2 regions of the Streptomyces sp. NPDC017993 genome follow, and region 2 is predicted to be linked to the other one. Evidence: riboswitches for the same ligand, from Rfam matches in the RefSeq annotation. Region 2 holds a riboswitch; the other holds the start of a gene.
What was found. Region 2 has a riboswitch for glycine ahead of gcvP (aminomethyl-transferring glycine dehydrogenase). Riboswitches for the same ligand answer to the same signal wherever they lie in the genome.

Region 1: linked by a shared signal. The riboswitch ahead of gcvT (glycine cleavage system aminomethyltransferase GcvT) and the one ahead of gcvP (aminomethyl-transferring glycine dehydrogenase) in region 2 are both predicted to bind glycine.

What each region holds. Positions count from the first base shown of each region.
Region 1 covers NZ_JBIRGO010000010.1:275,096-286,493, forward strand. The annotation lists gene ACH4FH_RS20705 (ABC transporter substrate-binding protein) at 1-589, opposite strand, end outside; gene ACH4FH_RS20710 (ABC transporter permease) at 671-1,669, opposite strand; gene ACH4FH_RS20715 (enhanced serine sensitivity protein SseB C-terminal domain-containing protein) at 2,050-2,853, opposite strand; gene ACH4FH_RS20720 (enhanced serine sensitivity protein SseB) at 2,915-3,712, opposite strand; gene ACH4FH_RS20725 (AAA family ATPase) at 3,846-4,550, opposite strand; glycine riboswitch at 4,779-4,873, shown strand; gene gcvT (glycine cleavage system aminomethyltransferase GcvT) at 5,025-6,152, shown strand; gene gcvH (glycine cleavage system protein GcvH) at 6,261-6,638, shown strand; gene glyA (serine hydroxymethyltransferase) at 6,745-8,004, shown strand; gene ACH4FH_RS20745 (L-serine ammonia-lyase) at 8,580-9,962, shown strand; gene ACH4FH_RS20750 (hypothetical protein) at 10,045-10,533, opposite strand; gene ACH4FH_RS20755 (phosphatase PAP2 family protein) at 10,615-11,398, opposite strand, start outside.
Region 2 covers NZ_JBIRGO010000008.1:379,091-390,488, forward strand. The annotation lists gene ACH4FH_RS17765 (glutamate-cysteine ligase family protein) at 1-1,569, opposite strand, end outside; gene ACH4FH_RS17770 (hypothetical protein) at 2,137-2,724, shown strand; gene ACH4FH_RS17775 (DUF5999 family protein) at 3,059-3,265, shown strand; gene gcvP (aminomethyl-transferring glycine dehydrogenase) at 3,339-6,224, opposite strand; glycine riboswitch at 6,413-6,510, opposite strand; gene ACH4FH_RS17785 (PRC-barrel domain-containing protein) at 6,625-7,008, shown strand; gene ACH4FH_RS17790 (DNA polymerase IV) at 6,918-8,369, opposite strand; gene ACH4FH_RS17795 (MerR family transcriptional regulator) at 8,459-9,064, opposite strand; gene ACH4FH_RS17800 (bifunctional nuclease family protein) at 9,251-9,724, opposite strand; gene ACH4FH_RS17805 (MerR family transcriptional regulator) at 9,781-10,527, opposite strand; gene ACH4FH_RS17810 (FHA domain-containing protein) at 10,545-11,393, opposite strand.

The sequences.
Region 1 (11,398 bases), on a different contig from region 2:
GGAAGACGATCGTCTGGTCGTCGGGCGTCTCGATCGACTTCAGACCGGCCTTGTCCTTGTCCTTGAAGGGACCCTTGTAGCCGCCGTCGTTGTCCTTGAGGAACTGCTGGAAGTAGTTCGGGCCCAGCGAGAGGGTGTCACGCGCGAAGTTGCTGCGCTCGACCGCGTACTTCACGTCCTTGGACGTGATCACGGAGCCGTCGTCGTACTTCACGCCCTCGCGCAGCTTGTACGTCCAGGTCCTGCCGCCGTCGGTGGGCTTGCCCATCCCCTTGGCGAGGTCCGGGGTCAGCTCGTTGCCCTTCGTGCCGGGGCCCGGCTTGAAGGTGGTGAGCGGGCGCGCGTAGAGCCGGCTGAAGTTGTAGACGAAGGCGTAGTACGTGTTGCCCGGGTCGAACGACTCGGGAGCGTCGCTCAGCGCGTAGTTGACCGTGCCGCCCTTCTTATCGGAGGCGTTGACGATCCCCTTGGTCGCGGCGTTGGCCTCGCCGGAGCCGTTCTTGGAGTCCTTGCTCCCACTGCAGCCGGCCAGCAAAAGGCCCGCACTGGTGAGGGCCGCGATAGCCGCGACCGGAACTGACCTTCGCATGATGGTCGGTGTCCCCTTCGTTCGTCGAGAAACGTCAAACAACTGTTGAGACATCTGGGCGGTGCGGGTGCCCGGCAGGCGTCAGCGGCTGCGCGGGTCCAGCGCGTCCCTCAGACCGTCACCGAGCAGGTTGAACGCCAGCACGGTGACGAAGATCGCGAGGCCGGGGACGATCATGTACTGGGGATCGACCTCGTAGTACTTGACCGCCTGGTTGAGCATTCCGCCCCAGGAAGCCTGGGGCGGCTGGATGCCGACGCCCAGGAAGCTCAGCGCCGCCTCGAAGAGGATGTTGGAGGGGATCAGCAGCGTGGAGTAGACGATGATCGGGCCCACCAGGTTGGGCAGCAGCTCCCGGAAGAGGATGAACGGCCCGCGCGCACCCATGCCGCGCGCGGCGTCCACGAATTCCCGCTCCCGCAGCGACAGGGTCTGCGCCCGCACGATGCGCCCCATGTACGGCCAGTTGAAGAAGCCGATCACGAAGATCAGCACCGAGATGTGCAGCGGCAGACCCTCCAGGCCGAACGCGCCGCCCTGCAGCGAGGCGGAGATCGCGATGGCGAAGAGCAGCAGCGGGAAGGCCAGGAAGACATCCATCATCCGGCTGATCACCGCGTCGACGCGCCCGCGGTAGAAGCCGGCGACGACGCCGAGGACGCTACCGATGGCCACCGAAAGCAGCGTCGCGCCGAAGGCCACGATCAGCGACACCCACGAGCCCTCGAGGATCCGGGCGAGCAGGTCGCGGCCGAACTTGGGGTCGACGCCGAAGGGGTGATCGGCGCTCATGCCGCCGAAGTCACCCTTGGGCAGCGTGGTGTTGGGGTCGATCAGCGACTGGTTCGGGCTGTTGGGGTCCAGACCCAGCAGGGACTGGAGGGGCCGGGAGAGCGCGGCGACCGCGACGAGCAGGATGACAACGATGGCACCGGCCACCGCGACCTTGTCGCGCCGGAATCTCAGCCAGGCGATCTGCCCGAGCGAGCGCCCTTCGATGCGCTTGCTCTCCACGCCTTTCAGCACCGCTTCCGGCTGCGCCTCAGCAGCCGCCCCGGTGGTCTCGATCGGTGCGGTCACGGTGCTTTTGACCCCTCTCGGCCGACGGTGGCCGGCCCAATGCCCGCCGCTGTAGCGGCCTGATTCACATCACTGGTGCACGTGGCGCGGGCATCGCGAGAGTTCGCAGTGTGAAGTTTCGGAGATTCACGCGACGCCGATCTGAATGACGCTCGTACAAAGGGCCGAAGCCCTCTGCTGCGGGAGTCTTCATCCGATTCGCGATCACTCACCAGTCCTCACGGTGAAAGGATGCGCAACTGTGATGTGCTTCACGGCCTTCCGTTATACGGACAGCCGGGCCGCCTGAGCGGAATGATCAAGCCTCGCGGGTCGCCTCAACCGAGGGGCATACAGGGGCAATTCAGCCCGAAGGACGGCGCGCCTCGGCACCGTCGGCGTCAGTAGGGACGCGGAAAACCGTAGCCGTAGGAGGGCGCGGGGGCGGGCGGCTGACCCGGGGGCTGGGCGTATCCGTCACGGTCGAAGAAGGGGCGCGCGGACGCCCGCATCCACATGCAGACCGGGTCGTATTCGTCATTCATCGCGACCGTCGAGACCGGCAGCCCGTCCGGAACCGCACCGATCGACTGCTGGATCATCAATCGCGCCGACTCCACCGCCTGTTGGCCGGTGTCGTACAGATCGAGACCGATCGCCAGATAAGGGGCACCGAGGGCGGGCTGCACCCAGGCCCGGCGCAACGAACGCACGGCGGGCGTCCGGTGGGCGTTCTGTGCCAGGAGGGCGTAGAACTGCGGGATGTCGATGACCGGTTCGGAGACCCGCAGCGGCCCGGCCGGCAGCCGGTCGAGACCGCCGGCGATACGGCGCAGATCCAGCCACGGGATGCCGACGCCGCCGCCGGGAGCGTGCGGATTCAGCCACAGGCCCCATCGGTCGGGGAAGAGCGACGCGGCGATTTCGAGGCCGGTGACGAGCTCGTGGTCGCGGTTCCAGCCGGACGCGGCCAGCTCGGGCGCCGAGGTCACGCACGGCGCGTAGCCGAGGCCTTCGACCTCCATGTTTCCGTACTGCGCGTCGGGCATACCGGCCCGGCCCTGCCACAGCAGCATCCAGACCTGGCTCGCGGCGAGCGCGTGCAGCAGCGCCTCATAGGTGTCGTAGCGACCGGGCGAGACCTGTTGCAGCATCTGCTCGACCTGTCCGGCCGCGGCCGCTCCCTGATGCGCACCCGCGCTCACGTGGTCCGTCCCTTCTGTCAGCAGGGCACGTGGGGTTGCACCCGCCCGTCATCCAACCAGCTTACGAGTGCTCCCGAGAGTAGAAGGGCCGCACCCGCTGGAGCATCCAGTCGGCGACCGGGTCCCCCAGGGCGATGTCCAGCATGACGAGCTGCACGGGCCAGCGCACGGGCACCGCGCCGAGCGCGCGCCCCAGGGCCGCCAGCGCCGCCTCGCGGGCGGTGCCGTCGTGCAGGGCGGCGGGGGCCGCCTCGACCTGAACACCGACGAACAGCGCGGGCGTGTCGCCCTCGACACTTGCCAGGGCACGCCGGGCACTCAGGACAAATCCGGCACCGGAGAACTCCAGCCCCGCGGCGGCCAGGAAGTCCACCGGTTCATCCTGCCAGTCCGGCTCGAAGAGCCGGACCCGGCCGCCGCGCGCCGGTCCGTCCGCCTCCGCCCGCCCCACCCGGCACAATTCGGCCACCGCGGGCGGCGGTAGCGGGACGCCGACCGTGCCGTCCGGGTTGACCGCGATACCGATCAGCGGCGGCAGCCCACGGGCGAACTCCTGGGCGGGCGCGACGGTGAAGGACATGTGGGAACCGACGACCCGCAGGAACTCCTGCTCGGAGCTGAAGACCGGGACATACGCCGCGCCACCGATCTCGACGGTGGGCATATCCAGGCCGCCGGCCCCCGGTCCCGCGCTGTCCGGGCCGCCGCCGTTGGGCAGTGGCACCCACACCCGGCTGCGACCCAGCACCTCCACGATCCGGCCACCGGCACCCGGGTGCCCGACCGACGCGGACAGCACCTCTTCCAGCTCGTTCGCAGGCCACGTCAGCTGCGGTATCCCCTGCTCCGGAAAGTTCATGTCCACCCACCCGTTCCAAACCGCCCTATCTGGCCAAAGACCCTAGCGGCCGACGTGGCGGCAGCCGAAGGCGGCCATCGGCGGGCGATCTTCGACGGCGAGCGGGGCCCGGCAGACGCCGCCCCTCACCGCCTCAGTCGAAGCTGACGGTCTCCAGCGCGCTCGCCGCCGGCCGGTCCAGCAGCACCGCCGAGGCGAACCCCCTCGGCAGCCGGCCCGCCTCGGCCCCGCCGACGAGCCTGCTCACCGCCCTGCGATGCCGCGCGAAGGCGTACCCGGAAACCCCGCGCCCCCGCGACTCCTGCCCGGACAGCGCCACCTCGGGCGGGACGTCGAGCAGCACCAGATGCAGCCCACGGCCACCACGCCGGGCCGACCGCGCGATCCAGCGGCGCACCCACGCCAGCGTCCCGCAGTCGTGCACCACGACGCTGTCGCCGGAGCGCAGCGCGCGGCGCAGCCCCAGGTAGTGCGCGGCACGGACCAGCGGGCGGTACACCCCGTACGGCAGCCGGCGCAGCCTGCCGCGCTCCCAGCGGACCCGGACGTCCTGCGAGTCGATGCGGTGCACCGCGCCACCCCGGCCGTCCAGCGCCGGCACGATGCGGTGCATGAGCGTGCTCTTGCCGCTGCCCGGCAGCCCGGAGACCACCACGAGGTCACCGGCCGGGAAGTGCATCTCGGCCGCCTCGCCGGTCTGAGGCGTCCCCCTCAGATCCAGCACCTCCGCGCTGCGCCCCGGCCTGACCACGGCCAGGGGCGAGCGTATGGGCCGGGGCACCGCGGCGCCCGCGACCCCTGACGTTGTCGCGAGTGCGGCATCCTTGTGCACCGTCATCGCCCCTCCCGGTCACTTGCGGGCCCGGCCAGAGTCCGTCCCTTTCCCGAAGAGTGTCAAGAAAAGGTAATGCCCATCAAGGCGATTGCCCGATCCGCCGGACCACGGCGACCGCCCGGGGCGGGGCGGCGACCGGGACTCCTGCATCCGGCGATCCCGTGCAATGATGTCGGCGCCAGGTGCACAGCTCAGCTCACCCCGTGCACCGCCAACTCCATACCGGCCGCTTGAATCCGCGCGGGAGAGTCCTCGCCGCCACGGCGGGGCGCCGAAGGAGCAAGTCCTCCCTTGAATCTCTCAGGCCCCGATACCGCGCGGGCGAGGCAGATCTGAAAAGCGAGCCACGGCCCGGCTGACGGGCGGCTCCACCCAAGGTGCAAACCGGGTCCGTTCGCGGGATCCCGGTGAACCTCTCAGGTTCCGATGACAGATGGGGAGAACGTCTTGTTCACCCATGCCTGGGAGCCCAGAACCATGACTGATGCCCCTCGCCGTACCGCGCTGGATGCCACGCATCGTGCGCTCGGCGCGACCATGACCGACTTCGCCGGCTGGGACATGCCGCTGCGCTACGGCAGCGAACGCGACGAGCACGTCGCCGTCCGCACCCGGGCCGGCCTCTTCGACCTCTCCCACATGGGAGAGATCACCGTCACCGGCCCGCAGGCCGCCGATCTCCTCGACTACGCGCTGGTGGGCAACATCGGCGGCGTCAAGACCGGCCGGGCCCGCTACACCATGATCTGCGAGGCCGGGGGCGGCATCCTCGACGACCTGATCGTCTACCGGCTTGCCGACCGGGAGTACATGGTCGTCGCCAACGCCTCCAACGCCCAGGTGGTGCTCGACGCGCTGACCGAGCGCTCCTCCGGCTTCGACGCCGAGGTCCGCGACGACCGCGAGGCCTACGCCCTGCTCGCCGTCCAGGGCCCGGAGTCCCCCGGCATCCTCAAGACCCTGACGGACGCCGACCTGGACGGCCTGAAGTACTACGCGGGCCTGCCCGGCACGGTCGCCGGCGTGAGCGCGCTGATCGCCCGCACCGGCTACACCGGCGAGGACGGCTTCGAGCTGTTCGTCCGGCCCGCGGACGCGGTCGCCCTCTGGGAGGCGCTGACCGCGGCCGGCAAGGACGTCGGGCTCGTCCCGTGCGGCCTGTCCTGCCGCGACACGCTGCGCCTGGAGGCCGGCATGCCGCTGTACGGGCACGAGCTGACCACCGCGACCACGCCGTTCGACGCGGGTCTGGGCCGGGTCGTGAAGTTCGAGAAGACCACCAACGACGGTGACTTCGTGGGCCGCACCGCCCTGGAGGAGGCCGCCCGGCGCGCCGAGTCCGCGCCGCCGCGCAAGCTCGTCGGGCTGATCGCGCAGGGCCGCCGGGTCCCGCGCGCCGGCTACGCGGTCGTCGCCACCGACGGCACGGTCATCGGCGAGGTCACCTCCGGTGCGCCCTCGCCCACGCTGGGCAAGCCGCTGGCGATCGCCTACGTCGACGCGGCGTACGCCACCCCGGGCGCCGAGGGTGTCGCGGTGGACATCCGTGGAAGCCATGAGCCGTACGAGGTCGTCGCGCTTCCCTTCTACAAGCGGGAGAAGTGACGCCGGTCCAGCGCTGCCCCCGGCAGTCGTGACACCGGCGCGCCCCACGCGTCTCACTGTGCAAGACCCCATTCACGATCACACCCTCGCGTACAGGAGAATCGAGCCATGAGCAACCCCCAGCAGCTGCGCTACAGCAAGGAGCACGAGTGGCTGTCGACCGCCGAGAACGGCGTCTCGACGGTCGGCATCACCGAGCACGCGGCGAACGCGCTCGGCGATGTCGTCTTCGTGCAGCTTCCCGAGGTCGGGGACACGGTCACGGCGGGCGAGACCTGCGGTGAGCTGGAGTCGACCAAGTCGGTCAGCGACCTCTACGCCCCGGTCACCGGTGAGATCACCGAGACCAACGAGGACGTCGTGAACGACCCGTCGCTGGTGAACTCCGCCCCGTTCGAGGGCGGTTGGCTGTTCAAGGTGAAGGTGAGCGGCGAGCCGGACGACCTGCTCTCGGCCGACGAGTACACCGCCTTCGCCGCCGGCTGAGCCCTCCCGGCCCGCCGCTCCGGCACCCCGCCACCGCCCAAGCGGAAGCTCCCCCGGACTCGGTCCGGGGCCCCACCGCGCCGCCTGACCCCTCCAGGAAAGACTCATGTCGCTTCTCAACAGCTCCCTCCATGAGCTCGACCCCGACATCGCCGCCGCCGTCGACGCCGAGCTCGACCGCCAGCAGTCCACCCTCGAAATGATCGCGTCGGAGAACTTCGCTCCCCTCGCCGTCATGGAGGCCCAGGGCTCGGTCCTGACCAACAAGTACGCCGAGGGTTACCCCGGCCGCCGCTACTACGGCGGCTGCGAGCACGTCGACGTCGTCGAGCAGATCGCCATCGACCGGATCAAGGCCCTCTTCGGCGCCGAGGCCGCGAACGTCCAGCCCCACTCCGGCGCGCAGGCCAACGCCGCCGCCATGTTCGCCCTCATCAAGCCGGGCGACACCATCCTGGGCCTGAACCTCGCACACGGCGGGCACCTCACCCACGGCATGAAGATCAACTTCTCCGGCAAGCTCTACAACGTGGTGCCCTACCACGTCGACGAGAAGAGCAACCTCGTCGACATGGAAGAGGTCGAGCGCCTCGCCAAGGAGCACCGCCCGAAGCTGATCGTGGCCGGCTGGTCCGCGTACCCGCGGCAGCTGGACTTCGCCGAGTTCCGCCGGATCGCGGACGAGGTCGGCGCCTACCTGATGGTCGACATGGCGCACTTCGCCGGTCTGGTCGCCGCGGGTCTGCACCCCTCCCCCGTGCCGCACGCGCACGTCGTCACCACCACCACGCACAAGACCCTCGGCGGTCCGCGCGGCGGTGTGATCCTGTCGACCCAGGAACTCGCCAAGAAGATCAACTCGGCGGTCTTCCCGGGCCAGCAGGGCGGTCCGCTGGAGCACGTCATCGCGGCGAAGGCGGTGTCCTTCAAGGTCGCGGCCTCCGAGGACTTCAAGGAGCGCCAGCAGCGCACCCTGGACGGCGCCCGCATCCTCGCCGAACGCCTCATCCAGCCCGACGTCACCGAGGTCGGTGTCTCGGTGCTCTCCGGCGGCACCGACGTCCACCTCGTCCTGGTCGACCTGCGCAACAGCGAGCTCGATGGCCAGCAGGCCGAGGACCGCCTCCACGAGGTCGGCATCACCGTCAACCGCAACGCCATCCCGAACGACCCGCGGCCCCCGATGGTCACCTCGGGTCTGCGGATCGGCACCCCGGCGCTCGCCACCCGCGGCTTCCAGGCCGAGGACTTCCGCGAGGTCGCCGACATCATCGCCGAGGCCCTCAAGCCCAGCTACGACACCGAGGCCCTCAAGAGCCGCGTCACGGCCCTCGCGGACAAGCACCCGCTCTACCAGTCGCTGTGACACCGCGCCCCGAGTCCATCGCCGCTGCCACCTCTCGCGGCGGCTGACGCGGGGCCCACGGCCCACGCCACGGCCGGGTCACGCGTGCCACGCGTGTCGTGCGCGGCGCCCGTGGTGCGCTTCACGAGCGCGGGCCCGGCCCGCCGGGAGACCGGCGGGCCGGGACGGGCGAGTTCCCGGCCAGGTCGATCTCCTGGGCGCGAGGGAGCAGGGCGTCAGCGGCCGGGTGACCGGCAGGGCCGGCCCGCGGGGCCGCTCTGCTCAGAGAACCGGAAGGACCCGAGGAACCGGACGGCTGACTCCGGGCACTATCCGACCCACACCAAAACGGCCCACTTCGCCGGATACCGGGCAACGATCTGGCGCCCGCCGGCTGTGAGACGACGCACAGCGCAGCGGGCCGCGGCCCGCACAGAGCGCCGACAACCGCTGTTTCCCGGGACGACGGCCGTCCGCCGTTTTCCGTCAGGCGGCACCGGCGCGCGTCCGCGTTACGCTCGTCAGTCGGCGCAGAAACGTACCTCCTGCCCCATTGCTCCACCGTCCACCACGAGCAGACAAGGGAGTCCGCCACCGTGGCCATCTCCGTCTTCGACCTCTTCTCCATCGGCATCGGCCCCTCCAGCTCCCACACCGTGGGCCCCATGCGCGCCGCCCGGATGTTCGTCGGTCGCCTCAAGAAGGACGGTCTCCTCGCGCAGACGGCCTCGGTACGCGCCGAACTGTTCGGCTCGCTCGGTGCCACCGGCCACGGCCACGGCACCCCCAAGGCCGTGCTCCTCGGCCTGGAGGGCCACTCCCCCCGCACCGTCGACGTGGAGAACGCGGACGACGAGGTGGAGCGGATCCGCACGACCAAGCGGCTGCGGCTGCTGGGCGCCGAGATCGGGACGGACCACGAGATCGACTTCGACGAGTCGACCGAGCTGATACTGCACCGCCGCCGCTCCCTGCCGTACCACGCCAACGGCATGACGCTCTTCGCCTACGACCAGGCCGGCGCCCCGCTCCTGGAGAAGACCTACTACTCGGTCGGCGGCGGCTTCGTCGTCGACGAGGACGCCGTCGGCGAGGACCGGATCAAGCTCGACGACACCGTCCTGAAGTACCCCTTCCGCACCGGCGACGAGCTGATGCGGCTCGCCCAGGACACCGGGCTCTCCATCGCCACCCTGATGCTGGAGAACGAGAAGGCCTGGCGCACCGAGGAAGAGATCAACGAGGGCCTGCTGGAGATCTGGCGTGTGATGCAGAGCTGCGTCAGCCGCGGCATGTCCCGCGAGGGCATCCTGCCCGGCGGCCTCAAGGTCCGGCGCCGCGCCGCGAACTCCGCACGCCAGCTCCGCTCCGAGGGCGACGCGCTCGCGCACGCCATGGAGTGGGTCACCCTCTACGCGATGTCGGTCAACGAGGAGAACGCGGCCGGCGGCCGGGTCGTGACCGCCCCCACCAACGGGGCGGCCGGCATCATCCCCGCCGTCCTGCACTACTACATCAACTTCGTCCCCGGGGCCGACGAGGAGGGCGTGGTCCGCTTCCTGCTCGCCGCCGGTGCCATCGGCATGCTCTTCAAGGAGAACGCCTCCATCTCCGGCGCCGAGGTCGGCTGCCAGGGCGAGGTCGGCTCCGCCTGCTCCATGGCCGCCGGCGGCCTCGCCGAGGTGCTCGGCGGCTCCCCCGAGCAGGTGGAGAACGCCGCCGAGATCGGCATGGAGCACAACCTCGGCCTGACCTGCGACCCCGTCGGCGGCCTCGTCCAGATCCCCTGCATCGAGCGCAACGGCATGGCAGCGGTCAAGGCCATCACGGCGGCGCGCATGGCGCTGCGCGGCGACGGCCGGCACCACGTGTCCCTCGACAAGGTCATCAAGACCATGAAGGACACCGGCGCCGACATGAGCGTCAAGTACAAGGAGACGGCCCGCGGCGGCCTCGCCGTCAACATCATCGAGTGCTGAACGGCGCGGGCAGCCGCTGATTCCGCGGCTGCCCTGACGGCGTCGGCGTCGGACAGCGCATGACGGTGGCGCCGCCGGTCGGCTATTTGCCGATCTCCCAGGCGAACGGCGGGAGTTCGCGGGCCCGGGAGTAGATCTCCAGGGCGTGGTGGGCCGGGACGAAGGGGTGGACGCGGGCGCCTTCGAGGCCGGCGAGCAGGCGCGCGCAGTGGTGGACGCAGCCGGCCACCTCCCTGCCGAGGCGCTCGACGATGGTGGCGGCGTCGTGCGGACCTTCGCACGGCGTCGGGTCCTTGGCCACGGCGGCCGCGCAGCGACCCTGCGGGGTCCGCCCGTCGGGGTGTGCCGGCCCGTGGCGCGAGGGGTGCGGTGAGGGGTTCGCCGGCAACTCTGCCGGGTGGGCTGTCGGTGGGTCCTTCGGGCCGTTGCCGGGCTGTTCCATCGTGCCGTCCCCCTTGGTGGCGCTGCCTGCGGTGGTGTCGCCGTACAGGTGCGTGCAGGGACGGATCGCCGCCGCCGATGGCGGGCCCGCGGCGGCCTCCCCCTCACCCAGGTGAGTGCTGCTCCGCAAGGGACAGGTCCATGCCGCCTTGGCCAAGTCGTGGACCGATCGTCAACGTTTCATGGGCCGCGATCAGCGGCGACGGGGTGTTCAGCCGAGTGGGGTGGCCGGGGGCGGGGGCGGGCCCGGGTGGCGGAAGGCGAAGGGCTCCGCGATCAGCGCCAACGCCAGGACCACGGCGGCCAGGAGCCAGCCGCCGAGAATGTCAGCCGGCCAGTGGACGCCCAAATAGACACGGGTGGCGCCGACTCCGATCGCCCACAGCACCAGCACCGTGCACCAGGTGCGGGCCACGCCAGGGCGGGCACGGTGCAGTACGCCCCAGGCCAGGAGGCCGGCGATCAGTGCGGCGTTGGTGGCGTGGCCGGAGGGGAAGGCGTAGTCGGGGGCGGGCCCGACCCATTCGCCGGACGGTGGCCGCGGGCGCGCGAGGAGTTCCATCAGGCCGTAGCGGGCGGCCTGCCCCACCGCGAGGACGACGACGGCGCAGGCCACCGTACGGAGCCGGCCGAGCGCACCCCGGCCGGCCAGCAGACCGGCCACCACCGCCAGCAGGTACAGGACGGGCCCGCTGCCGGTCACGGTGAGCACACGGGCGAGGGAGCGCACCGGCTCCCCGTTGTGCGCCGTCGACCAGTCATGGGCAGCCTGTTCGGAGGCGAGCGGGGAGCCGTCGCCCACCGTCGCGACGACGGCAAGGGCCGCGAAGAGCGCCGCGCACACCGCCGCGAACGCGAGCAGCGGACCGGGCCTGCGGGCGTCCGGGGGGCGGTGCGGGAGATGCAGCGGGGGGTGCTGCGGGAGGTGGCGGGGCAATGAGAGGTGGAAGGGATGGTGCGTGGTCTCCTGCGCGGGGCGGGTGCCCTTCGGTGTT
Region 2 (11,398 bases):
GCCTCGCCGGGAGTCGTCCGCCGATCCGGGCTCATCCGGCGCGGACTCCTCGGTCGCGACGGGCTTTCCGACGTCCCAGGCGACCGGCCAGGTGTGCACCGGATCCCCGGCCTCCATCAGCTCCCGGTAGCGGCGGGTCATCGCGGCGAGTGCGGCGTGCCGCTCCAGACCCTGCCGCGACGCGTGGTGGTAGGCCGCGGCCTGCCAGGACGCCCCGTTGACGCGGCGTACACAGCGCTCTTCGATGATGCCCAGGTAGAGGTCACGGTCGGCCGGCTCCACGCCCCAGGCGTCCAGTCCGGCAGCGGCCAGCGGCAGCAGTTCCTCGCGGACGAGGCGTACCGCCGGGATCTCGGCGACTCCCCCGGCGCGCCCGGACCTGGGCCAGCGGAGCGTGGCGTCGATGCCGTACCGGCAGGCGGTGTCGAAGTTGTCGGCCGCGGCATCGAACGGCAGTCGCGACCACACCGGGCGAGGCTGCTCGGCCAGCGCCCGGACCAGGCCGTAGTAGAAGGCCGTGTTGGCGATGACATCGGCGACCGTCGGCCCGGCAGGCAGCACCCGGTTCTCCACGCGCAGGTGCGCGACGCCGTCGGCGACATCGTAGACGGGCCGGTTCCAGCGGTAGATCGTGCCGTTGTGCAGCACCAGCTCCGCGAGTTCGGGCACCCCGCCCTTGTCGAGGACCCGCAGCGGCTCCTCCTCCTCGCAGATCGGCAGCAGCGGCGGGAAGTACCGCACGTTCTCCTCGAAGAGGTCGTACGCGGAGGTGATCCAGCGCTCGCCGAACCACGTGCGCGGGCGCACGCCCTGGGCCTGGAGTTCCGGTGCGCGGGTGTCCGTGGACTGCTGGAAGACCGGCGGACGGGACTCCCGCCACAGCTCCCGCCCGAAGAGGAACGGCGAGTTGGCCCCCACCGCGATCTGCACCGCGGCGACCGCCTGCGCCGCGTTCCAGACCGCGGCGAAGCGGCTCGGCGTCACCTGGAGGTGCAGCTGAACGGACGTACAGGCAGCCTCCGGCGCGATCGAGGGCGAGCGGGAGAGCAGGTGCTCGACGCCCTGGATGTCGATCGTGAAGTCCTCGCCGCGGGCCGCCCGCATCTCGTCGTTGAGCAGCACATAGCGATCGCTCTCGGAGATGCTGGCTGCCGTGAGGTCATCGGCGGTCAGCGTCGGCAGTATCCCGATCATCACAATCCTGGCGGCCACCTCACGGGCTTTTCTGTCGGCGTAGGACAGGCCCGTACGGAGTTCCTCGGCGAGCTGGTCCAGGACGCGGCCGTGCAGCCGGTGCGGGGTGATGTTGACTTCGAGATTGCACTGCGCGAGTTCGGTCTGGAAATCATGACTGGCGATGCGCTCCAGAACTTGGGAGTTCAGCATGCGCGGCAGGCCGTCGGCACCGGCGAGACTGAGTTCGATCTCCAGCCCCATGAGATTCTTGGGCCGGTCGAACCTCTTCTCCGCCAGGAGTCTCTCCAATCCCTCCAGACACTCGTGAAGCTTTCTTCGATAACGCTCCCGGTCCGCCAGGTCGATCCCGTCCGCGGCGACCTTCTCGCCCATCGAAGGGTCCCTCCTCGAGTGAGCGGCCCGCGGGCACGGGCCGCGTGGAGCCGTCCCCGGTGCCACCGGGGTACACGCTACGGTCGATGATGCCCCAGCGATCTGATCAATAACGCGAACGGGGCGTGCCGGTAACGATAGGCTCGAAGGGACGGCATGGCCGGCACATTCCGTAGGCATATCTCGGTGGCGATCGCCGACCGCATTTCTCTCGTGAGAAACACCGACGAGTTCCGGCCTACCGCTCCGCCGAGGAAATACGAGGTGGCGCCCCAAAGCCCCGCGCAAAGCGGCGGATACTACCCGGCATAGAGGTCCGGATTCCGCCTTGCCGGAAATCCACGGAGCGACTAGCGGAAACACTCACAGAACATGTGTCGTATAAACTCCGCTGACGAGGCAGAGAGTTGGCACCCAGTGTTTCGGTGTTCTCACCGGTTCCGGGGCACAGCGGCTGACCCCGCCGGGCCGCAGCCCCGGTCGGCCATGCTCTGACCCCGCCACGCTGACAGCGCCGTCCGCACTTGCCCAGCTCCACCGTGTCTCCGAAGTGAGAGGCGACCCACCATGCCGCTGCACGTTCCCGCCGCACCCGCGCCCGCCCTGCGCAGCGTTCTCGCCGCCCTCGGCTCGCCCACCGCCGTCCGCGAGGCTCCCACCTCCGCCCTTCGCTCCCATCAGGGCCCGCTGAGCCCCGACCACCCGCTGCCGGTGCACGTCTGGGACCACATCAGCCGTGCCGGAGGTTCCTCGCGTACCCGCCTGGCCGGCTGGCGATTCCTGGTCCGCGGCGGCGAGCGCGCCGTGGCGACCGCTGACGCGATGCTGACCGCGGACGGCTGGACGTTCTCCCACTTCGCCGGTGGCCCCTATGTCACCGCCACCGAGCAGGCCCTGCAGCACGCCGACGCGCTGCCGACGCCGTATCAGCCGCGGCTGTTGTCCGTCCCCGAGCTGTACATGCTCACGCTGTGGCTGCACCACGACATCGCCTCGGACGGCGCCGACGGCACCCCCGCCCCCGGTGACCTGCTGGTACCGCTGGCGCCCGCACCGCCGGGCATCACCGCCCACCATCCGCAGCGCGTCGCCGATCTGCTGCCGCGGCTCACGCTACGGGTGACGCCGGGACCGCTGCTCGGCTCGCCCGCCTGACCCCGGGACGCCGGCTCCGGCTTCGGACCGGCGCACGCCGTCCCGCAAGAGCGCGCCCCGCGGCCCCGTCCGGCCGCGGGGCGCTTCGCTGTCTCACCCGCGCGGCCTAGCCCACGCTTACCACTCCCAACCCGCCTGAGTATCTGCGTAATTGGGAGCAACCGCCCGCACGGGTGACACGTCAGTATCGAGTGAGTACCGCTGCTGCGAAATCCCTGCGGAAACGCCTCCGGAGGGCAACACTGGAACCGACCGAGGAAACGGGGGAGCGGCCATGACCACCTCATCGAGCCGCACGACGACGTTCACCACACCGCAGCGAAAGACGACATCCATGTGTCAGCACCAGCCGCCCTGCCCGTCAGCAGACTCCACCGACCGGGAAGCCGCGCATCCTGTGGCACACCACCCGGAGCAGGGTTGGAGCCTGCTGTGCAACGGCGTCCTCCTCTTCGAGGACACCGGTGAGCTCCTTCCGGACGGGCAGGTCATCGCCCCGAACCGGCCGCTCGGTGGCACCCGGGTCGTCACCGCCGCCTGACCCGAGCGCACCGGCAGAACAACAGGGCCCCCGGCAGGATCTGCCGAGGGCCCTTGATGTGCGGTGACGGACGTCAGCCGTCGTAGTCCTCCAGCGGAGGGCAGGAGCAGACGAGGTTACGGTCGCCGAAGGCGCCGTCGATCCGCCGCACCGGCGGCCAGTACTTCTCCGCCGCGACGACGCCCGCCGGGAAGACGGCGTCCTCGCGGGAGTAGGAGTGCTCCCACTCGCCGGTCAGCGCGCTCGCGGTGTGCGGGGCGTTGCGCAGCGGGTTGTCGTCCTTGTCCCACTCCCCCGACCCGACCTTCTCGATCTCCGCGCGGATGGCGATCATCGCGTCGCAGAACCGGTCCAGCTCGCCCAGGTCCTCGCTCTCGGTCGGCTCGATCATCAGCGTGCCGGCCACGGGGAAGGACATCGTCGGCGCGTGGAAGCCGTAGTCGATGAGCCGCTTGGCCACGTCGTCGATGCTCACGCCGGTCGCCTTGGTCAGCGGCCGGACGTCGATGATGCACTCATGGGCGACCAGCCCGCCCGGGCCGGTGTAGAGCACCGGGTAGTGCGGCTCCAGGCGCTTGGCGATGTAGTTGGCGCCGAGCACCGCGACCTGGGTGGCGCGCTTGAGGCCCTCGCCGCCCATCAGCCGGACGTATGCCCAGGAGATCGGCAGGATGCCGGCCGAGCCCCACGGCGCCGCCGAGATCGGGCCGACACCCGTCTCCGGGCCGGCGGCGGGCTGCAGCGGGTGGTTGGGCAGGTACGGCGCCAGGTGGGCCCGGACACCGACCGGGCCGACGCCGGGGCCGCCACCGCCGTGCGGGATGCAGAAGGTCTTGTGCAGGTTGAGGTGCGAGACGTCGCCGCCGAACTTGCCGGGCTCGGCGAGGCCGACCAGCGCGTTGAGGTTGGCGCCGTCGACGTAGACCTGGCCGCCCGCGTCGTGCACGGCGGCGCAGATCTGCGTGATGTGCTCCTCGAAGACACCGTGCGTGGAGGGGTAGGTGACCATCAGGACCGCCAGCTCGTCCCGGTGCTTGTCGATCTTGGCGTGCAGATCGTCGGCGTCGACCTCACCGTCCTCGCCGGTCTTGACGACGACGACCCTCATCCCGGCCATCACGGCGCTGGCGGCGTTGGTGCCGTGCGCCGAGGAGGGGATCAGGCAGACGGTGCGCTGCTCGTCGCCGTTGGCACGGTGGTAGGCGCGCACGGCGAGCAGGCCGGCCAGCTCGCCCTGGGACCCGGCGTTCGGCTGGATGGAGACCTTGTCGTAGCCGGTGACCGTGGCCAGCTGCTCCTCCAGCTCCTGGATCAGGGTGAGGTAGCCCTGCGCCTGACCGGCCGGCGCGAAGGGGTGCAGCTGGCCGAACGCCGGCCATGTGACCGGCTCCATCTCGGTGGTGGCGTTCAGCTTCATCGTGCACGAACCGAGCGGGATCATGCCGCGGTCCAGCGCGTAGTCCTTGTCGGCGAGGGTGCGCAGGTAGCGCAGCATCGCGGTCTCGGAACGGTACTGGTGGAAGACCGGATGACCGAGGTAGGCGTCGGTGCGCAGCAGTGCCTGCGGCAGCGCCTCGCCCGCGGCCGCGTCCAGCTGCTCGATGTCGGCCCGGACGCCGAAGGCACCGAAGACACCGGCCAGCTGCCCACGGCCGGTGGTCTCGTCACAGGCGATGCCGACGAGGTCGGCGTCGACCTGGCGGAGGTTGACGCCGGCCTCGCGGGCGGCGGCCACGACCTCGGCGGCGCGGCCGGGCACCCGCGCGGTCAGCGTGTCGAAGTAGGCGTCGTGCACGATCTCCACACCGCCCGCCCGCAGGCCCTCGGCGAGGAGGGTGGCGTAGCGGTGGGTGCGCCGCGCGATGCCGGCCAGGCCGTCCGGGCCGTGGTAGACCGCGTACATACCGGCCATGACGGCGAGCAGCACCTGCGCGGTGCAGATGTTGCTGGTGGCCCTCTCGCGACGGATGTGCTGCTCACGGGTCTGCAGGGCGAGGCGGTAGGCCTTGTTGCCGTCGGCGTCGACGGAGACGCCCACCAGGCGGCCGGGCAGGCTGCGGGCGAACTTCTCGCGTACGGCCATGAAGCCCGCGTGCGGGCCACCGAAGCCCATCGGGACGCCGAAGCGCTGGGTCGTGCCGACGGCGATGTCCGCGCCGAGCTCGCCGGGCGAGGTCAGCAGCGTCAGGGCGAGGAGGTCGGTGGCGACGGTGACGACCGCGCCCAGATCCTGGGCCTGCGCGATTATCGCGCGCGGGTCGCGCACCGCGCCGGAGGCACCCGGGTACTGCAACAGCACACCGAAGACGCCACGCTCGGCGATCTCGGCCGGAATGCCGTCACCGAGATCCGCGACGACGACCTCGACACCGGTCGGCTCGGCGCGGGTCTGGAGCACGGCGATGGTCTGCGGCAGACAGTCGGCGTCGACCAGGAAGACGCCCTGCTTGACCTTGCCGACCCGGCGGGCGAGCGACATGGCCTCGGCGGCGGCGGTGCCCTCGTCCAGGAGGGAGGCGCCGGAGGTGGGCAGACCCGTCAGGTCGGCGACCATGGTCTGGAAGTTCAGCAGGGCCTCAAGCCGGCCCTGCGAGATCTCCGGCTGGTACGGCGTGTACGCCGTGTACCAGGACGGATTCTCCATGACGTTCCGCAGGATCACCGGCGGCGTGAACGTGCCGTAGTACCCCAGGCCGATCATGGAGGACAGGACCTGATTGCGGTCCGCGAGGCTGCGCAACTCGTCCAGGACCTCGGCCTCGGAGCGGCCCTGGGGCAGCCCGAGCGCCTCGGCGCTCTTGATCACATCGGGTACGGCGGTGGCGGTGAGCTCGTCCAGCGACCCGAATCCGACATGCGCGAGCATCTTCGCCTGCGCCTCGTGGTCAGGCCCGATGTGGCGGTGCTCGAAGGGGGTACCGCGCTCCAGCTCGGTCAAGGAGATGCGATTGGTGGTCATCTGCGGGGGCCTCCTGGTCATACGACCTACGAGGGGCACCACGGCGCTGGTGCCCGGACGGCCTCCCCCTCTGTCATCTCAACCTGAGAGCTTCACCGGCCCGCGCGCTGCGGTCCGACTTTCACCGTCGGTGAGGAAGGGTTCCGGCGCTGTGCCTGTCCGTGGCCCGCCCTGCTTTCCAGAGTGACCTCGTCCATGCGGTACGTGTGCCTGAGAGATTCCGGGGAGGATTTGCTCCTTCGGCGCCCCCGTCGCGAACGACAAAGGACTCTCCCGCATGGGGTCTGCAGCCATTCGCCAGCCTACCAGCGCGCCTCCCGGAGGAACTTTCGAGTGGCCGGGGCATGAAATGTGCCGTTTGGTAGTGGTGACAGTGCAGTTGCGACCACATGGAGGGGCCGTGCAAACCGACATCGATCCCCGGAGCCTGATCGGCCGCAAGGCGTTCGACCGTCACGGCACAAAAATCGGCACCGTCGACGAGGTCTATCTCGACGACGCGACCGGGGAACCGGAGTGGGCGGCCGTGCGCACCGGCCTCTTCAGCAGGGACGCCTTCGTCCCTCTGGAGCCGAGCGAGCTGGCCGAGGAGGGCCTGCGCATCCCCTTCGATCGCAAGCTGATCAAGGACGCCCCCGATTTCGGCGTCGGCCGGCACCTCTCCCCCGAGCAGGAGCTTCAGCTCTACCACCACTACCGGCTGGATATCTCCTCCCCGGCCTCCGACGCGGTCTCCTCCGCGGGTGACAAGGACTTCGGCCGGATCGCCGGTTCGGAGGACTGAGCCTCGGGCGGTTCCGCCCGCACCAGTGGCAGTGGCTCCCCGGGCCGCAGCGCCGGGTCCTCGACGGCAAAGGTCCGCACCCTTCCCGGTGCGGACCACGGCGTCTCGAAGCGGACGGTCACTCGCCCGACCCCGCTCCCCTGCACCCACCCGGCGCCGTACTCGTCGTGCACGATGTCCAGCCCCGGCAGCCAGCGACGCGGCAGCTGCTCCCGCGGCTCCCGCTCGCCCTCCTCGTCCGCCGTGTGCTCCTGCGCCGCCTTCGCCGTCTCCGCGGCCTCCCGCTCGGTCGCCACCTGGGCGAAGAGGTCTTCCTGCGTGAAGTCGGCCAGCCCGCTCACCCCGACGCCCAGCAGCCGCACCCCGCCCGTGGTGTCCACGGTCTCCAGCAGCCGGATGGCGGCCTCCCGCACGACAGAGGGGTCGTCGGTAGGCCCACGGAGCGTGTCGGAGCGGGTCAGCGTCGAGAAGTCATAGCTCCGCACCTTGATCACGACGGTACGTCCGGAGCGCCCGGCCGCCCGCAGCCGCTGCACACAGCGGTCCGCGAGGCGCACCACCTCGGACCGCACCCGGGTCCGGTCGGTCAGATCGACCTCGAAGGTGTCCTCGACCGAGATCGACTTCGCGTCCCGCTCCGCCACCACCGGCCGGTCGTCCCGGCCCAGTGCCATCGCGTACAGCCCGGCGCCGTGCGCCTTTCCCAGCAGGCGCACCAGCTCCGCCTCACCGGCCTCCGCGGTCTCCGCGATCGTCGTGATCCCGGCCCGGCGCAGCGCCTCGGCAGTGGCGGGCCCGACCCCGGGCAGGGTCCGCACGGTCATCGGCCCCAGCAGCTCCCGCTCGGTGCCCGGCTCGATCACCACCAGCCCGTCCGGTTTCGCCGCCTCGGACGCGATCTTCGCCAGCATCTTGGCCCCCGCGAGCCCCACCGAGCCCGTCAGGCCGGTGGCCTCCCGGATGTCGCGCCGCAGTCGCTCCCCCACGGCGCGGACGGCGGACGTCTCCGCCGCGACACCGCCGGCCTCCAGATCGACGAACGCCTCGTCCAGGCTCAGCGGCTCCACCAGGGGCGACAGCCCGTGCAGCAAATGCATCACCGCTTCACTCACCTGGCGGTAGAGGGTGAAGCGCGGGTTGAGATACGCGGCGTTGGGGCACAGACGACGCGCCTGAGCTGTGGGCATCGCCGAACGGATGCCGAAGACACGGGCTTCGTACGATGCCGTGGAGACCACCCCACGCGGCCCGATCCCGCCGACCACCACGGGCTTACCGCGCAGGCTGGGCTTGGCCGCCTGTTCGGCGGCCGCGAAGAACGCATCCATGTCCAGATGCAGGATCGTCGGCGCAGGTCTCACACCACCGATGCTCCCCCACACCACTGACAATCGCCCCGCTCACCGGACCGAAATGCGCGTGTGGCATGGCCGGAAAGCGCGTGCGGCGCTCAGCCCGCCCGGTTGCGGCGCCGCGCCAGCTCGTCCTGCGGGTTCTTCCCGATGAGCGTCTCGCCGGTGTCCACCCGCTCGCCGTGCAGCTGGGAGAGCGCGCCCTCCACGTCCCGCCAGACCACGCCGACGGCGATACCGAAGACGCCCTGGCCGCCCTGGAGGAGATCCACGACCTGATCGGGCGAGGTGCACTCGTAGACCGTCGCGCCATCGCTCATCAGCGTCATCCGCGTCAGATCCGCCAGCCCACGCGAGCGCAGATGCTGGACGGCGGTACGGATGTTCTGCAGCGAGACCCCGGTGTCGAGCAGCCGTTTGACGATTTTGAGAACGACGACGTCCCGGAAGCTGTAGAGCCGCTGGGTCCCGGAGCCGTACGCCGGGCGGACGCTCGGTTCCACCAGGCCCGTACGGGCCCAGTAGTCGAGCTGCCGGTAGGTGATCCCCGCTGCCGCACACGCGGTCGGACCGCGGTAGCCGATGGTCTGCGTCTCGCCGTCCGCCGACACTGCGGCCACCTGCGCCGGTGCACGATTCGCTGCTGCACCCGAGTGGAGCGGCAACGCCCCTTCCGCCGCCATACCGTCGCCGGTGATTGCCACGCCGCCCTCCGTCCTCCACGTCCCGGACGGGACCTGCCATATCGACGGTATGCAGTCACCCCGGGTGCGTCAACGATCGCCGCGCTCGCCACGCCGAGTGATAATCACCCTACGAGTGGTTTCTCGTGACCTGACACGGGGAAGGGCTAACAGTTTGGCCGGAATTAGGTCTCCGGCCCGCCGGCATCACTGGCTGTTGGTACCGAAGTCCTCGGGCGAGATCTGGTCGAGGAACTCACGGAACTTCTCCACCTCGTCCTCCTGCTCGTCCGGGATCGCGATCCCCGCATCGTCCAGCACACCATCGGTACCGAAGATCGGCGTTCCGGTGCGCAGGGCGAGCGCTATCGCGTCGGACGGACGCGCGCTCACTTCCACGCCGCTGGCGAAGACCAGTTCGGCATAGAACACCCCTTCGCGCAGGTCCGTGATGCGGACCTGCGTCAGCTCCTGGCCCACCGCTTCGAGCACGTCCTTGAAAAGGTCATGCGTCAGCGGCCTGGCAGGGACCATGCCCTGCTGGGCGAAAGCGATGGCGGTGGCCTCCCCTGGCCCGATCCAAATGGGCAAGTATCGGTCGCCTCCCACCTCCCGCAGGAGCACGATCGGTTGGCTGGAAGGCATTTCCACCCGGACACCCACGACGTCGAGCTCGTTCACACAGCAACCCTAGGACGTGCCCGGCCGGTTTGGGTAGTCGGGCACTCGTTTGCCGACTACAGGCGCACCCGCAGAGCGGTCTGGACCAATGCCGCATGCAGCCGCACCGACAGCGTTGCCAGCTCTCTGGCGGTGGCTTCGGCATGGGCTCTGGTCTGAGGGTTGCGGTGCCGCCGAAGGGGTGCAACCACCTGTTCGACCAGGCCGGCCTCGCGCTCGGCAGCGGCTTTGACGGCACGCAGATGCCGCGGCTCCAGACCGAAGCGTCCGAGGTCCGCGACAAGTTTGGCGACGGTGACGGCCTCGATGTCGTAGCTGCCGTCGGCATGGGCGACGATGAGGCCGTACGACTCCCAGTCGACCAGCGCCGCCTCGTCGACCTCGGCGGCTGCCAGCAGCTCCTCCCGGCCGATCCGGGCAGCGGTCGGCCGCTCCTCGTCCGGATCGTCGACGCCGTCCACCAGATCCCTGGAGGGCGCCGCCTGGGCGGGCAGCTGCACCCGCTCGCCGCGCTCCAGGGCGTCCAGATACTCCCGGATGACCTTCAGCGGCAGATAGTGGTCCCGCTGCATCCGCAGGACGCCTGCCAGCCGCTGGACGTCTCCTGGGGTGAATTTGCGGTACCCGGAAGGGGTGCGCTTCGGCTCGACCAGCCCCTCGGCCTCCAGGAACCGGATCTTGGAGATGGTGACCTCGGGGAATTCCTCGCGCAGCAAGGTGAGCACCGTGCCGATGCTCACCGGCTTGCCGTCCGAGGAGGCGGCGCCGGCAGAACCGGCACCGCCTGTCGGTGTATGGCGCATATGCCTTCCCTGGTCGGTCAGATACCGACGCCTCGCTGGCTCGCGTAGAAGACCAGGCGGTACTTGCCGATCTGGACCTCGTCACCGTTGGCGAGGGCGACCGAGTCGATCCGCTCACGGTTGACGTAGGTGCCGTTCAGGCTGCCGACGTCGGCGACCGTGAACAGACCGTCCTGGCCACGACGGAACTCCACGTGACGGCGCGAGACCGTCACATCGTCGAGGAAGATGTCGCTCTGCGGGTGACGACCCGCCGTCGTCAGGTCGCTGTCCAGCAGGAAGCGACTGCCGGAGTTCGGACCCCGGCGGACCACCAGCAACGCCGAACCCAGCGGAAGAGCGTCGACCGCCGCCTGGGCTTCCGGGGAGAGCGACGGCGTCGGGGTCTGCCCGGTCGCCTCCGCGTCGTACGCCTCGAGTCCCGAGATGGAGATGGTCGAGGTCGTCTCGGACGGGCGCTCGGGCTGAGCCCCCGCGCGCAGCGGCGCACCGCAGTTGGAGCAGAACCGGCTCGCCTCGGCGTTCCGGTGCCCACACCTCGTACATACCGGCAAGGCCAACCCTCCACCCGTGCTTGAGGCTGATGGTTCCTGGGAACCTATGCGCCCGGCACCGGAGGGGTCAACAGAACCCGCCCCATGCCCCCCGGACGGACCGCCGACCTCGTCTCGGAAGAGCGGACGGTCCTCACCCACAGCACTTTCGTCGGACTGGCGCGGAGCGCGGTGCCGCGCCGAGCCGCTGCCGCCCTCCTGTCGTGCGCTCTTGCCGAACAGCTTTCCAAACAACTTCACGGGCGATTCCCCTTGAACGAAACAGACCCGCCCGTGGGGCAGGACGAACCCTCGATGCACACATCGGCCCATCCGGA